3 regions of the Alteribacillus bidgolensis genome follow, and region 2 is predicted to be linked to each of the others. Evidence: riboswitches for the same ligand, from Rfam matches in the RefSeq annotation. Region 2 holds a riboswitch; each other region holds the start of a gene.

Region 1 (5,200 bases), 1.4 Mb from region 2:
AGCGAATCATTTAGCTTCTCCTTTTCTTTTTAGATAAACTCACCGGTTGCTTCCACATGAAGAAACTTTCCGTTCACTCTTTTTTCACCCAATGCAGTTAATAAAGTACAATAGGTTATTATACACTCGCTATTAACAAATGTTTCTTGATAATCTAGTAAAATTCCCCGCCAAGCACCTGCTTTGCTCTTTACTTCCACTTTCTGACCTTTCATCGATTTATACTTCGCATGTAAAAGAAAGGCCTTCCAATTTTTCCATTCGTGAAATAAATACGCTTTTTGTCCATTTTCTAAATACCCCATGAACGCTTTCGTATCATCCATATCAGCTTGAAGATGGTGAGCCAATAGAAATATTGCTTCTCTAATCAGCTGATAGTCATTCATAGAAAGGTTTTCAGAGAAAGTAATGGTGATTTTTGAGAAAGCAGAAATGATATTCCCTGTTACTTCTGTATTGGTGGATTCTAGTATACTTTTTAAGACATAGTTCTGTTTATTTTTATAAAAATGTGCATCATAAAACGCATTGTCAATCTCTTTTATCCCTTTATTTGGAAAGGTGAGGGCAACTTCAAGCATAGTTAACCTCCTTAACTGTTTAATTTAACAAAAGTCTAACAACAAATATTGATTCTATCTGTGATTTGCATCACAAAAGATTCTGGCAAGAGTGCTTGCATTCATTTGAAAAACATGGTAAAGTGAATTTACTTAAGTTTGTTCATGCTTCTTAAAGTTAGAAAAAGGGATAACCTATTTCGTCTTACCGCAGAGTAGAACAAGATTTAAGAATAAATGTTGTGTGTTTTAAACGCACAAGGAGGAAATGGAACATGGAACAAGGTACAGTAAAATGGTTTAATGCAGAAAAAGGATTTGGATTTATTGAACGTGAAGGTGCTGACGATGTATTCGTACACTTCTCTGCTATTCAAGACGAAGGGTTTAAAACTTTAGAAGAAGGACAAAGCGTTTCTTTTGACATTGTGGACGGTCAACGCGGACCACAAGCAGCTAACGTACAAAAATAATACACCCAAGCATATATATTTGAACATCTGCACGGATACAAACCACCAAAACTTTATTTGGTGGTTTTATTTTTGAATACCACTTTAGAGTCTGCTGAAAAATGAGACAAAGAGTGAAATTAGATTGACAATGATAGAAATTTATTCTAGTCTGTTTTTTATAGACTATATTTATAACCATAAAAAACTGCATATTGGAAAAAGGTGAAAACAGCCTATGAAACTGTTTTCTTAATAGGGAAGTCCGGTGAAAAACCGGCGCGGTCCCGCCACTGTAACTGGGTTGTCTGCTTGCTAAACCACTTTCGGCGTCATAAACCGGGGGGAAGGATAAGCTGATGAATACCAGGAGCCAGGAGACCTGCCTTTTTCAACAACACCGTTTAACCTACGGGCCATAGGGAGGTGTTAAAGTGCGTGGGTTTTCACTGCTCTGTTTGACCGCAGGAGCAACCTATTAATCTCGTGAATACTAAGCATCTTTAACATTCTCCATGAATGTTAAAGATGCTTTTTTATGTTTCATAAACTTTCACTAATTCTAAAATGAAAGGATGATATGTATGACAGCCGGAAAGATATTCGTAGTTGGCTTTGGTCCAGGTGATGAAGCCCATATGACACACCGGGCAAAAGAAGCAATTGTAGACTCTGATAGTGTCATTGGCTACAAAACGTATATGGATCTTGTCAGCCACTTAATACAAGGGAAAGAGTTAGTGCGGACAGGGATGACAGAAGAAGTAAGCAGAGCCCAAGAAGCTGTCAAGCAAGCCGAAAACGGAAAAAAAGTCTCGGTTATATCGAGTGGAGATGCTGGGTTATACGGGATGGCTGGTCTTGTTTACGAAGTGTTAATTGAAAAAGGCTGGAAAGAGGATGAAGGGATTAGTGTCGAAATTATACCTGGTGTTTCAGCAATTAATTCTTGTGCTTCCCTTCTAGGTGCTCCGGTGATGCATGATGCTTGTACTATCAGCCTCAGCGACCACCTAACTCCTTGGGAACTCATTATGACAAGAGTAGAAGCAGCAGCAAAAGCGGATTTTATTATCGCTCTTTATAATCCGAAAAGCGGTAAACGAACACGCCAAATAGAAGAAACGCAGCGGATTTTATTAGAACACCGTGACCCGAAAACGCCAGTAGGCCTTGTGAAAAGCGCTTTTCGAGAAAGACAGCATATTGTTATGACGGACCTTGAACATATGCTTGAGTATGAAATTGGAATGCTGACGACGGTCATTATCGGAAATAATTCTACATTTTACTATGATGGAAAAATGATCACTCCGCGAGGATATCAACGGAAATATACATTAGGAGAAGAAAAACAGCCTTTAAAGCCAGCTCAGCGCTTGAAACGTGAAGCGGAACCTTGGGCGATGCATGGCGGAAAAGACGAGGAAGCTAATTCATCCGTATCACCAAAAAAACTAACGTCCCTGAACTCAGTTGAACTAGCTGAGGAAGCCCTTTCCGCTGTAATGGGGAAAGCTCCTGAAAAGCCCGCAAATGAAAGTCCTATTTTTAAACAAACGGCTGTTTTTGAATTTGCTGTTTCTCCAGGCGTATGGAATAAAAAAGTGAATGCAAAGCAGCTTGCTTTCTTAGCAGAGGTAATTGGTGAAAAGGGGGAAGTTTCCTATACAACCAGCCACTATTTACAGGTGTCTCTAGAAACGGATGAGCCGCAGACGATTACAAGAAAGCTTGAGCAGGACGGGTGGCTGATTTCTCCTGTTGGAGATGTCATACATGTGAAAGCATGTGATTTTTGTGACGGTGAAAAGAAAGACGGTATCCCATATGCAGAAGAATTACAAGAAAAATTGGGAGGTTTAAAAGTTCCAAAGGTAATGAATATAGGATTTAATGGCTGCGGAATGGCATGTTATGGTGCGGTCACAGATGATATTGGGATCATTTACCGAAGAGGTGCGTTTGACTTATTTCTAGGCGCAAAAACAACCGGACGAAATGCTCATACCGGCCAGCCCGTAGCAGAAGGTCTTTCACCAGATAAACTAGTGGAAACGATGGTAAACGTCATTGAAGAATACAGAGAAAAAGGGCTGCCAAACGAAAGGTTTCACAAGTTTTTTAAACGTATACAAAATATTCAAGGTTTCCAATATCAAAAGATGCCGGAACCTGTAAAAGTGGACAATCCATGCGAATAGAGGGAGGAAGCTAATGAAGGCTGTACTTTTTATTGGCCACGGAAGCCGTAAACGAGAAGGAAACGAGAATATATTATCGTTTGTAGAGAAAGTAAAACAGACCATAGACGTACCAATTGTTGAAACGGGGTTTCTAGAGTTTGCAGCGCCAACGATATCAGATGGCATTGACGCGTGTGTTAAACGAGGAGCTGACAATGTTGCATTGGTTCCTATTATGTTTTTCCCGGCAGGACATTCCAAAATTCATATCCCTCATGCAATGGATGAAGCGAAAGAAAAGTATCCAAACGTTCGTTTTACATACGGACGGCCAATTGGAATTCACCCAGAAATGGTAAATATTTTACAGGAGAAGTTAGCAGATGAAACCATGCTGCCAGAGGAAGGAGACGCAGACACCGCCGTACTTCTTGTCGGACGAGGCAGCAGTGATGCAGATGCTAATAGTGAATTGTTTAAGCTTTCCCGGCTGCTTACCGAAAAATTGGATCATCAGGTAGTGGAAATCTCTTATATCGGTGTTACTAAACCAACAGTAGAAGAAGGGGTGAACCGGCTTTCGCGGCTTGGAGCGAAGAGAATAATCATGGTTCCGTACTTTTTCTTCAGCGGTATTTTAGTAGATCGAATGGATGAGAAACTATCAGCTTTTGAAACCGAATATCCAGGTTTAGATTTTTCTATGACGAAACCAATTGGCTTTCATCCGCGGCTTGAAATCATTTTGGAAGAAAGAGCAAAAGAAGCACTTCAAGGAAATGCGAGCTTAAATTGTGACATGTGTCAATACAGACTGTTTGCTGTAGAACATATGGGAATTGATCATCACCATCATCATGATCACGATCATCCTCATAGTCATAACGAGGACAAAGAAGAAGCAGTTCAAACGGTGAAAGGAGAACGGCCATGATATTTATGCTCGCAGGCACAAGTGATGCAAAAGAATTGGCTGAAAAGATAAATCAAGATGGGCACTCCCTTTTAGCATCGGTTGTAACAGACGAAGCTGCTGAAAAACTGGAAGCAAGCGGGATTAACACTAGAACTGGACGGTTATCGGCAGATCAAATGACGTCAGTGTTAAAAGAAAAAATGGCCAGAGTAGTAGTTGATGCGTCTCACCCGTTTGCAGAAGAAGCTTCCCGCCATGCGATACAATCTGCCGAAGAAGCTGGAATTCCATATATTCGCTATGAGCGAAGTTCGATTCATACCTACGATAAAAAAGTAAACAAAGTAGATTCTTATGAAGAAGCAGCCAAGAAAGCTGCTGAAAAGGGCGGCACGGTTTTTCTGACAACAGGAAGCAAAACATTAAGAGTTTTTGCCGAAAAACTTGTGAAAGATGAAAACGTAAGAATGATCTGCCGGATGCTTCCGCGCTTAGAAAATATGGAAAAGTGTAAAGAGCTTGGTATAGCTCAAAAAGATATTGTGGCGATGCAAGGCCCTTTTTCAAAAGAACTTAATCATGCTCTGTACAAGCAGTTTGGCGTTGATGTTGTCGTTACAAAAGAAAGTGGTAAACAAGGTTCGTTTGATGAAAAAGTAACCGCAGCACTTGACCTTGGTTTAGAAGTGATTTTAATTAAAAGACCTGATGTAGATTATGAAAAAGTGACAGATCACCCTGAGGAAGTACTCGATTATCTTCGAGGTTTACTAATAAAGGAGGAGCAGTAAATGGATTTTTCAACCGAATTTAAACCATTAACGGTGCAGCCAACTGAAATTGAAGGAAAAAGCTTTGAAATGATTACCGAAGAAATCGGAGAACACTCTTTTACAAAAGAGCAATATCCTGTAGTTCAGCGTATCATCCATGCTTCCGCTGATTTTGAATTAGGAAGAAGTGTACAATTCCACCCTGATGCTGTACGAGCAGGCGTCGCTGCAATCCGCTCAGGCAAAGGAATAGTGGCAGATGTACAAATGATACAAGCGGGGATCAGCAAACCGAAGCTGAAAAAGTTCG
Region 2 (5,200 bases):
TTTCCGAGCAGACCAACGATCGCCTGTGCTGTTAAGCTTTTTCCGCATCCGCTTGGTCCGGTGAGTGCGACCATCTCACCAGCCTGAATTTGAAATGAAACATCGCGCACCAGTGGTTGAAACTCACCATCTTTGTAATGAGAAATCTCGAGCTGATCTACTTGCAGTAGTGGATGGAGGTGGAACATATTTTAACTACCCCTCTTTCATAACCGGTTCATTAAATCGGTCGCTTATGAGCTGGCAGGCAAGCACAAACATAACGACAACCATTCCTGGAAAAATCATGACGTGAGGTGCTACTTGAAAGTATCCGGTCGCATCCTGCAGCATCACGCCCCACTCCGGAGTCGGCGGCTGCACACCTACGCCTAAAAAAGAAAGCCCTGCAATCAAGAGTACGATTCTGCCTAAATCAAGAGCTGCAAACACCAATACCCTCGACAAAATTTGCGGCAGTATGTACCGAGAAAGAATGCGAATATGAGAATTTCCCGTCATTCTCGCATACAAGATATAGTCTTCCTGTCTCTCTTTTATCACTAAGCTGCGAATAAACCGAACATAGTCTGCCCAGCGTACCATTACAATGGCAATAATCATGTTTATAAAACTAGGCCCAAGCATTCCGACAATCGCAATGGTCAATACAAAATCCGGTATTGCTAACATACCGTCGATCATTCGCATGATAATATGATCCGTATTTCCCCGAATGTATCCCGAAATAAGAGCAATGGGGATACTGATGGCCGCCGTGATAAGTAAGATACAAAAAGCAGATATGACTGTGACGCGGATCCCATATATGATTCGGGAGAGCACACAACGCCCGAGGTGATCGGTGCCAAACGGATAGGTAAGTCCAGGGGATGACAATCGGTTAGACGTATCCACGGCAAGCGGATCATGAGGGGCAATCCAAGGAGCAAACAGGCCTGTTAACAAAATGAAAAGAATCCCTAAAGCTCCTAGCCACAGGCTGCTGCCCTTCAGTTCTGAGATTTTTCGGTGAAACATCTCAAAATCCCCCTCACTACGTTCGCAAACGTGGATCAATAATAAAAAATATTAGATCAACCAGAATATGAATCGAAACAAACAAAATCGAGGCAAAAATCACGTATCCTTGAATAACAGGATAATCTCTGGCATTTATCGCTTCAATGATATAGCTTCCAAGACCCGGCCAGTTAAATATTGTCTCAACGATGATGCTTCCACCTAGCATGAAGGCAAAATTTGTACCGAGCATAGTCACAATCGGCATACTCGCGTGTTTAAACACTTGAAACATCAGAATATGACTTTTCGACAATCCGCGGGCCATTGAAGCTTTGACGAAGTTTTGATTAAACATTTCTAGCATGTTTTTCCGCAAAACCCGGGCGTAAACTGCTCCTATCCCTAGACCGAGCGTCAAAGACGGCAAGACGAGATGTTCCCACTCCCCTCGCCCCATTGTCGGAAACCATCCCTGCTTAACGGAAAAAAAATAAATCATCAATAAAGCAAGCCAGAATGAAGGGACAGCTGCCCCGATAATAGCTAGAACTCTTCCCGTTCGATCAATCCACCCGTTTGAAAAAACAGCTGTTAACACCCCGAGCCCCACTGTAACCGCCAGCATAACCAGCAGTCCCGCTGCCGCTAGTTCAACCGTGGCGGGAAACCTGCTGAGTAACTCTGTGATGACCGGTTCATTTGACACGTAAGAGTCACCCCATTGCCAAGTAAAAACGTTCATAAGCCACTGGCCGTATTGTACCCATAGTGGTGCTGTCAGCCCTAGATCTTCTCTAAGTGCATCTATTGCAGTTTCGGAAACGGGCATATCATTGGCATGGAGTAAAATATAAGCGGGATCACCAGGTGTGAGACGCAGCAAAAGAAACGTAAGCGTTGATACCGTAAACACCACAATTATAAGTTGTAAAAACCGATCTCCTAAAAAGTATATAAGTCTCATTGCACTCAGTCATTACTCCAAGTCAATCAAAGGATGAATGTAATAGTATTCAATAGGGTGTGGGGTAAATTCTTTCACTTCACTTCTAGCCGCAAAGACTGTATCTGGATAGACAATAAACGACTGTGGCAGATCCTCATTTAACTGCTCCTGCATTCTCACAGCCAATTCATTACGCTTATCAACGTCTGTCGTTCGGTTGATTTCCTCAATCATCCTATCCATATCCTCTGATTCGTAGCTGCTCACATTTGATGAGCTCGACGAATGGTAAAAGATATTCTGGAAATATTGGGGGTCACCAGTATGAGTAGTCAACATGCTGTACATGGCGATGTCCCACTTTTCTGAAGAAAGAGCCTCATCAATGTTCTCCACTTGCCTCAAATGGACAGATATACCTTGGTCCAATAGTTCATTTTGTATAATTTCCCCCATAACCGTCAGCTCTGGCCGCTGTGGAAAGGTAAGCATAGTCAATTCAACAGTCTCCCCTTCTTTTTCCCACAAGCCTGATTCGTTTTTATTCCAATCAGATTTTTTCATGATTTCTTCTATGGATTGTGTTTCTTCTTCTGCCACTTCTCCAAATGGCAGAACGTCAGCAAACGGGCTATTGGCCGCTGTTCCTTTCCCCATCATGACTGACTGCACAATATCCTCTTTTGGAATCGAAGCATTGACGGCCTTTCGATGAGACAAATCCTTAAAAAACGGTGACTTCAGGTTATACAGCATCATGTGAGTACGAAGCGATGGCGTGGTTAACACTTCTATATCATCGTCGTTTTCTAATACCGGGAGATTATCTATCGGAATATCGGTGGCTGCATGTACTTCGCCGGATTGCAAGGCCATTAACCGCGTTTCTCCCTCTGAAATAAAACGAATTTCAATTTCGGATAGCAGTGCCTGCTTTCCCCAGTATTCGTCAAATCGCTCGACAATCAGTGACTCATCCTGATGAAACTCTTTTACCTGGAAAGCACCAGTAAGCGACGGAGAGGTAGTATCGTCTTTCATCGTAGAAACATCAGCAATGATGGTGGAGGGGTCAGCTAGATGCGGGATTAAAGCAGCGTTCGGCTCTTTTGTCACCATCTTCAGCGTATTATCATCCACCACTTCGATCGTTTCTAACTGAAGCAAATCGACCGTTTTTTGGTTGATGTCTAACGAGCGTTCCAGGGAAGCCTTCACGTTTTCGGCGTTCATTTTCTTTCCGTTATGGAAGGTGACGTTTTCTTGCAATTCGAAAATCCACGTGTTTTCATCTTCCTGTTCCCAATCTTTTGCCAGCCACGGCGACGGCTCAAGATTTTCATCTAATCGTACAAGGGTTTCAGCAATACCAGCCCTCATGACTTCCCAGCTTTCCCTTCCGTGAGGGTCCAGGTTTGCCGGGCTCCATGTAAACGCCACAGTAAACCTCTCATCATTCGTTGCTGCCTTTTCATTAGAGCCGTTTTTTTCCTCAGAAACAGAATCGTTTTGGCAAGCCGTCATAAACAGAAGGCTAATCACAATAAAAATAAAATTCCATGCATTTTTCATAATTTGCTCCTTTTTAGACCAACAAAAAAAGCATTTCAACCGTCGATAAAGAGGTCAGAAATGCTTGTCATTAATATAGGCACAATTCCGTTGCGGATCACTCGTTTTCCAGCAAACTCAGTGCTTTCGCATCCTAACCACCTCCCTATTGTCCCGTAGGTCTAACAGTGATGTTAAAATAGGCAGGTCTCCTGACTTAGGGCATGTCCTTTCAAACCTTCCCAGGCAGCATACCCAGTGGTGTTTTGAAAGGAATCAGCAGCTGTAGCTGACACCCCATACAGTGGCGGGTCCGTGTCGGATTCTAACCGACTTCCCTTTTAAGTAGATTCAGCGAGTTTCGCTTTCTCCAGCACCTATTTTCTTTCACTATTCAGTTGAAAAACTATAAATCTGAAATTCACCTTAACATAAGAATAGCTTTTCACGTATTTAATGTCAATCTATTCCTCCAATAATCCAAAAGAGTTGTGACGTAAAAATATATAGACATCACCGGCTTTAGCGTCATTCTAATATAGACCCTTACATTCGGAAGTTAGTAGTTCCTATCTCAAAGAACGACTCTCACCTTATCTAGTTTTTCAGCCGTGCGGTATATCCGTTGGCATACCTTTTCTTGCCGAATGGCTTCAGCCTCCGTTCTGCCGGATCCATCTGTGCTTCATACCCTCAGCGCATGAAGGAGTATTGACGAGACGGTTTTAGAAAACAATGTATTCTGGTAAAATTCCTGCTTTTAACGCTAGAAAGTATTTATAAAAGAACTTGTCGCGCGCCCTATTCATGAATAATGGAAGGTTTACCTCATTTCATTCCATTCCTTTTTTTATTCTCCCATTACTGTTAGTATAAATGTAAAGAAAAGCAACAAGTCCAAATAAAATACCTCCTAACAAGAAAAACGGTTCAACAATAATTAATAGTAACGGAACTGGTTCTACTTGCAGCATGCTTTGAATAGCTCCTATACCCCCACGCAGGCCCAATACTACACACGCAATCCATGCTAAAGTGAGCAACAACCAAGATGGAAACTTTCTTCCCCATGCTTGAACAAGTGCAAGAGCAATAAAAGCAGCAATAAAACATAGCACTATTGTCATTAGATTAATCACAAATAACTCTTCACTCATCGTCCTCCCTTCAAATCCTGCAGTGCCCCCTGCAGCCCAGTAAATGTGAACTAATCCGAAAAGAGTCGACCAAGCAAACGCTGCAAATCCAGTAAAAAATAACCATTTTTTTGATTTACTTTGAGGACGACTATCATTATTCTTTTTAATTGTAATAACTCCTTTCATAAACAACATAAAATTTATCAAAAAATGGTATACCACAACTTTTGAAAGTTTCAGAACAATCACAACAGAAATTTCACTTCAATTTTTTATTATTAATCTCTTTTTTTAATCCAAACTTACTTTTAACAGCAAAAAAAGAAGGAGTCTCCTTTAAAAAAACAACAATTCGAAAGTTCCTTTTCCCAATTTATCTTATTCGGAATTCTGTACGCGGAGAATCTCATGGAATTTTTCCTATAACCTGCTTTAACGTCACTACTATAAGAAAGAAGCTAACAATCACTAAAAAGAGCCATGAACTCACCTTTTCTAGATGAACGAGACTCCATGCATCAGTTTGATTTGGATATTCCCAAGCTCCAAAGAATGTTGC
Region 3 (5,200 bases), 1.6 Mb from region 2:
CGTTAAAACATAAGAAAGACCTAACAATAAAATGGCCGGAAGAAGACTAGCAAGAATACCTTTTCCTTTAATACAACGCCCTTTATTCCATTTTTTCTCTATATAAGAAATCATCCGTCCCATTAATACTACCGGATGAAATGAAAAGTGCGGGTCCCCAAATAATTTGTCTAGTAGATATGAAATAGTAATGGCGAGAAGGTGGGCAGCAATTATTCCCATTCTTCATTCTCATTCTTTCTTTGATTATATTTTTCTAATGTTTCTGCAACTGCATCATACACAGCTTTACCGATTTTCTTCCCGAGAGGAGATGCTGTACCCCCATACATATATTCTTTGCCACTGTGAACAGCAGCTACTAACATACTATCTGTAGACGTACCTGTAGCAAGTGTTCTAGTGTGATTATCGATGATTTTATGATCTAGCAAAGCTTTTGATTTAGCTTCTGTTGCTGTCATCATAACTTGAGCGTATGCAGCCTCGGTTAGTTTACCATCAATAAATATCCAAATATTAATCGTGCCGATTGTAAAAGACTGGACTGCATTTTCATATGCTTTAGAGACGTCAACAGCATTAGAAGTGCCGGCAGTAGCGTAGACAAGAACATCCCCTTCCGAATCTTTCAAACGTATGAATGAGCCGTCTTTCAATAAAGCAGCCGTCATCATTCCCACAGTATCGGCGGTTTCCAAAGAAATATTTTGAAGATAAGCACCGTACTCTTCTTGTGGATTATCACAATCATAGTCTTTATCGACGTGCCGGTTAACAAAAAATCGATGCCAGCCAAATCCTGCTCCAATAACTGCTGATGATAAAGTTTTCCAATAAAACCGAGAAGAAATGCAAACTCTCTCTTCTGTTTCATCAAAGGTCAACGTATTAAGTAAATCCGATGGCTGTTCAAATGATCTGTCAGAAGGTTCTAAGGTAATGAGCGGACTCGGAACGGAAGGATGCTCTTTTCTTTGCAGATGGGCGTCGTAAACTTTCTCTAATACTGTCTTTTCCAAGACATACGATGGTTTATCAAGTGCTATTTGCTGTCCCTGGTCCATCAGAAGAATCCGATGACTGTACATGGCTGCCATGTTTAGGTCATGCAGTACAGCTATTACTGTTAATTGTTTTGAATTGGTCCAATCTTTTAACGTATCAAGTAAACTGAGCTGATAGGAGATATCCAAATGGTTGGTTGGTTCATCTAAAAGTAAAATATCAGGTTCTTGCGCCAAAGCCCTGGCTAACAGCACTCTTTGCTTTTCTCCTCCGCTTAAACTATCAATGGGCTGGTCAGCAAATGAAAAAACCCCGGTATCGTTCATAGCTTTATTGACTACTTTTTCATCTTTTTCACTGTTAGAAGAAAACCAGCCGGTTTGATGAGGATATCTTCCAAGCTCAACTACCTGTCTTACCGTATAAGAAAAAGCACTATCTGTCTGTTGAGGAAGAACAGCAATCTTTTTGGCTAAGTTCTTTTGAGAATAGCTGGTAAGAGGTTGATCATCAATCACTATCTGACCTTTTTCTGGCTGAAGAAATCCATAGATGAATTTTAATAATGTTGATTTCCCGCTTCCATTAGGGCCGATAATTCCCAATATTTCACCAGCATTCACTTGAAAATTAACATTCTTTACTACTGGAACAGATCCGTAGCCGCCAGCTACACCTTTTAACTCGAGCAACTCATCACCCCGCGGTATTTGATTATTTCATCCTTTTGAGTCGCTGCTGAAACAAAAGAATTCCGAATATTGGCGCCCCGATAATTGCCGTTATAACCCCAATAGGCAGTTCTTTCGGAGAAATTATAGTTCGGGCTGCTAAATCAGTTAAGACGAGAAACCCTCCCCCCGTAAAGATTGACATTGGCAAAAGCAGCCGATGGTCGGGGCCAAATAAAAGCCGAACCAGGTGAGGAATGACTAGTCCAACAAACCCAATTGTTCCAGACACAGAAACGGCTGCCCCGGTTAAAAGAGAAGCACCAGCTAGAATAGTCATTCTGCGTTTATCCGTATCTACGCCTAACGTTTTTGCCGTTTCTTCTCCAAACACTAACGCATTCAACTCTTTTCTATTTGCGAACAACAAACCTGCTCCTAATACAAAAAAAGGGACATTTAACCATATATAGTCCCAGCCTCTCATGGCTACACTGCCCATAAGCCAAGATATAATCTGCCTTAACTCATCCTCTGTTAAAGCAATTAAAAGCGAAATCAGTGATCCTAAAAATGAACTAACAATGATACCTGCTAATATAATGGTTTCTGTTGTTAATGATTTTTCTATAAAACGTACAAAACCCAATAAGAAAAACAAGGTTAGAAAACCAGTAAGTATACTGACTACAGGTAAAGTAAAGCTGCCTAAAAGCGGAATCGACAACCCTAAAAATAATACGAAAACAGCTCCTAAAGCAGCCCCTGACGATACACCAAGTGTATATGGATCTGCGAGAGGATTTTTTAACAAACCTTGAAATGCCGCTCCAGCTAAAGCTAGAGATGAGCCAACTAGAGCAGCTAATAATACGCGCGGCAGCCGTATATTCCATATAATCGTTGCATGTGTTTCGTTTATTGTGACAGGCATATCCAAATTCCATAGCGAACGCCATAAAACTTCCGCACTCGTTAGAAAAGGAATCGATAAACTGCCCGCTGAAATACCAATGCTAATACAAACGAAAAGAAATACTGCCCCGATTAAATAACAAAGGATCGCTTTACTAGTTTGAGAATTCATCTGGATATACCAGCTCAGCTAATTGTTCAGTACCTTCAGTCAGCCGCGGACCAGGACGACTTACAGTATCATTGTCTATATCATGAATATCATCGTTTTCAATAGCAGGCACCTGTTCCCATCCAGCTCTTTCTTTGATTTCAGCTGATGGATCATCTACATAATGTCCGTACGTGGTTATAATAACCTCTGGATTAAGCGCAACTGCCTCTTCTTCACTATATTGAATCCAGCCTTCTTCCTCTCCAGCTGCGTTTTCTGCATTAATCGTTTCGAGCATTTCATTTATAAAAGTTCCTTGTCCCGTAGTAAAGATTTCAGGAGGCGGCTGTATTTCTACCCAAACCGTTTTGCGCTCATCCTCCGTTATACTTTCTGCCTGTTCTTCAATTTCTATGATATCCTCTTTCATATCTGAAATAATCGTTTCTGCTTCTTCTTCTGTTCCGGTAGCTTGTGCAATCATTTCGATGGAACCATACGCATCTTCAAATGAAGAAGCGTCATTTACGATTAATACATCAATACCAGCTTCTTCTATCTGCTTTAAGCCTTCTTCTGAACCATGAGCCGAAGAAGCGTGAGCTAAAACGAGGTCCGGCTCTAAAGAAAGAAGAGTTTCCACATCAAAATCCATATCTCCGACACTTTGCTTTTCTGTTGCTTCTTCTGGGTAATTGCAATAATCTGTTACCCCAACGATTTCATCACCTAGCCCTAGTGCGAATGCTATTTCTGTATTACTTGGAACAAGACTAACGATACGCTCAGGCTTTTCATCAATACTTACTTCTTCACCTCTGCCATCTGTTACCTCGATCGGAAATTCTCCAGCTGATTGCTCTTCTTGTTCATTTTCTTCGTTCATATCAGAAGAAGAACTTTCTTCACTCGTCCCGCAAGCTGACAAAAATAAAATACTAAAAGAAGTAAAAATGAATCCTATCCACCTTTTCATAATATTTCCCCCTTGTATATATGTAATTGGATACTAAAAAAACTCCCCTTCGAAGAGGAGAGCGGAATGTTCTTGATGTTACTGTAACCAGCACAGATCAGTCATTCGGCCGCACCTTTTCCTCGAAGGTTCATCACCGTGCTAAAGGCAGGTCTCCTGACTTACGCGAAAATGTTCGCCTTCCCGTCCATCTTTTAGACAGTGGCATAAAGAACAAATTCAAATGTGCGATTACAGTGGCGGGACCGTGCCGGATTTACACCGGGCTTCCCTTTTAACATACATTTTCATGTATGACCTTTAGCATACGTTTATTTTATTTTACAGTCTTTTTTAATTATACATAAAAAAACTTCATATGAAATATATTTTTAATTAATTTTTTTGACATATGAAAATTTGTCTAGGTGAATTCTCACTATGATAAGAAGAAGCATCATAATCTCCAAACAGGTGCAAAACGTTAAAATCGTTTCTTTCAAGCATTTTTTTTAAAGCCGCCTGTTCGTATAACTTAACACTTTCCTGATATTCTCTTTTTGTGTCGTCTTCTTTTATTGTAATTCGCTTAAAAACAAACTCTGGTGAGATTTCACGTTCTTGGATAACGTGCAGACCATCTTTCATGGATTCATCTTTTGGAACGAGTGTATTTTTAACATAAGCAGGGTTTAAATAATCGAAACAAAACCAGCCCCCGCTTTTCAATGCTTCTGCTGCTCGAGTAAATACAAGTTCATTTTCTGCATCATCCGAAAAATATCCAAAACTCGTAAACAAGTTAAAGGCAGCGTCAAACTCCTGCAGCAAAGGCACATCCCTAATATCTGCTCTCTGATAATGAACGGGAAGGCCTGAGGTTAAATCGATGGCTTTTTTTAATAGAGCTGGTGACAAATCTATACCGGTTACATGCAGCCCTTTTCTTGCCAGCCACCTTGCATGTCTGCCGTTTCCGCAGCATAAATCTATCGCTTTCATCCCTCTTTCAAGCGGTAGATATTTCATAATATGAGTTAGTTCATTTGCTGCTTTTTCTTCGTCTCTATGGTCATAAATACGCAGGTAATCTTCTTGAAAATGTTCTTCAAACCATGATTTCATAGAGTTTCCTCCAAATGTTAAAGCATTTCTTATTCCTTATCTTTTTCTCTTGGAATATAAAAATGAAATGTCGTCCCTTCATGCAGCTTACTGTGAACAGTTATTTCACCGCTATGAGCTTCGACAATATTTTTAGCGATAGCAAGCCCTAACCCCGTGCCGCCTTTTCCTCTCGTTCTTGCTTTATCTGCTTTATAAAAACGCTCAAATACATACGGCAAGTCTTCTTCTGGTATTCCTGAACCACTATCTTTTATTTCTACTGTAATTCCGTTAGCGGAATTATTAATCATCATCTTCACATAGCCGTGAACACTGGTATGGCGTATAGCGTTATGAATAAGGTTTGTCATCACTTGTTCCACACGGTCT

Evidence for each region. Region 2 has a riboswitch for cobalamin ahead of CEF16_RS10945 (ABC transporter substrate-binding protein). Riboswitches for the same ligand answer to the same signal wherever they lie in the genome.
Region 1: it holds a riboswitch for cobalamin, as region 2 does, so the genes downstream of both, cobJ (precorrin-3B C(17)-methyltransferase) here and CEF16_RS10945 (ABC transporter substrate-binding protein) in region 2, are expected to answer to the same signal.
Region 3: it holds a riboswitch for cobalamin, as region 2 does, so the genes downstream of both, CEF16_RS03065 (ABC transporter substrate-binding protein) here and CEF16_RS10945 (ABC transporter substrate-binding protein) in region 2, are expected to answer to the same signal.

What each region holds. Positions count from the first base shown of each region.
Region 1 is NZ_KZ614149.1:797,711-802,910, forward strand. Features, by position in the region: gene CEF16_RS04115 (hypothetical protein) at 30-584, opposite strand; gene CEF16_RS04120 (cold-shock protein) at 839-1,036, shown strand; cobalamin riboswitch at 1,222-1,419, shown strand; gene cobJ (precorrin-3B C(17)-methyltransferase) at 1,600-3,219, shown strand; gene CEF16_RS04130 (sirohydrochlorin chelatase) at 3,233-4,135, shown strand; gene cobK (precorrin-6A reductase) at 4,132-4,908, shown strand; gene CEF16_RS04140 (precorrin-8X methylmutase) at 4,909-5,200, shown strand, end outside.
Region 2 is NZ_KZ614149.1:2,192,113-2,197,312, forward strand. Features, by position in the region: gene CEF16_RS10930 (ATP-binding cassette domain-containing protein) at 1-188, opposite strand, end outside; gene nikC (nickel transporter permease) at 196-1,020, opposite strand; gene nikB (nickel ABC transporter permease) at 1,037-1,969, opposite strand; gene CEF16_RS10945 (ABC transporter substrate-binding protein) at 1,982-3,523, opposite strand; cobalamin riboswitch at 3,688-3,898, opposite strand; gene CEF16_RS10950 (DUF3995 domain-containing protein) at 4,336-4,848, opposite strand; partial or broken gene CEF16_RS23270 (DUF817 family protein) at 5,048-5,200, opposite strand, start outside.
Region 3 is NZ_KZ614149.1:571,606-576,805, reverse strand. Features, by position in the region: gene cbiB (adenosylcobinamide-phosphate synthase CbiB) at 1-222, opposite strand, end outside; gene CEF16_RS03075 (heme ABC transporter ATP-binding protein) at 213-1,700, opposite strand; gene CEF16_RS03070 (FecCD family ABC transporter permease) at 1,723-2,766, opposite strand; gene CEF16_RS03065 (ABC transporter substrate-binding protein) at 2,750-3,724, opposite strand; cobalamin riboswitch at 3,854-4,041, opposite strand; gene CEF16_RS03060 (class I SAM-dependent methyltransferase) at 4,100-4,828, opposite strand; gene CEF16_RS03055 (ATP-binding protein) at 4,858-5,200, opposite strand, start outside.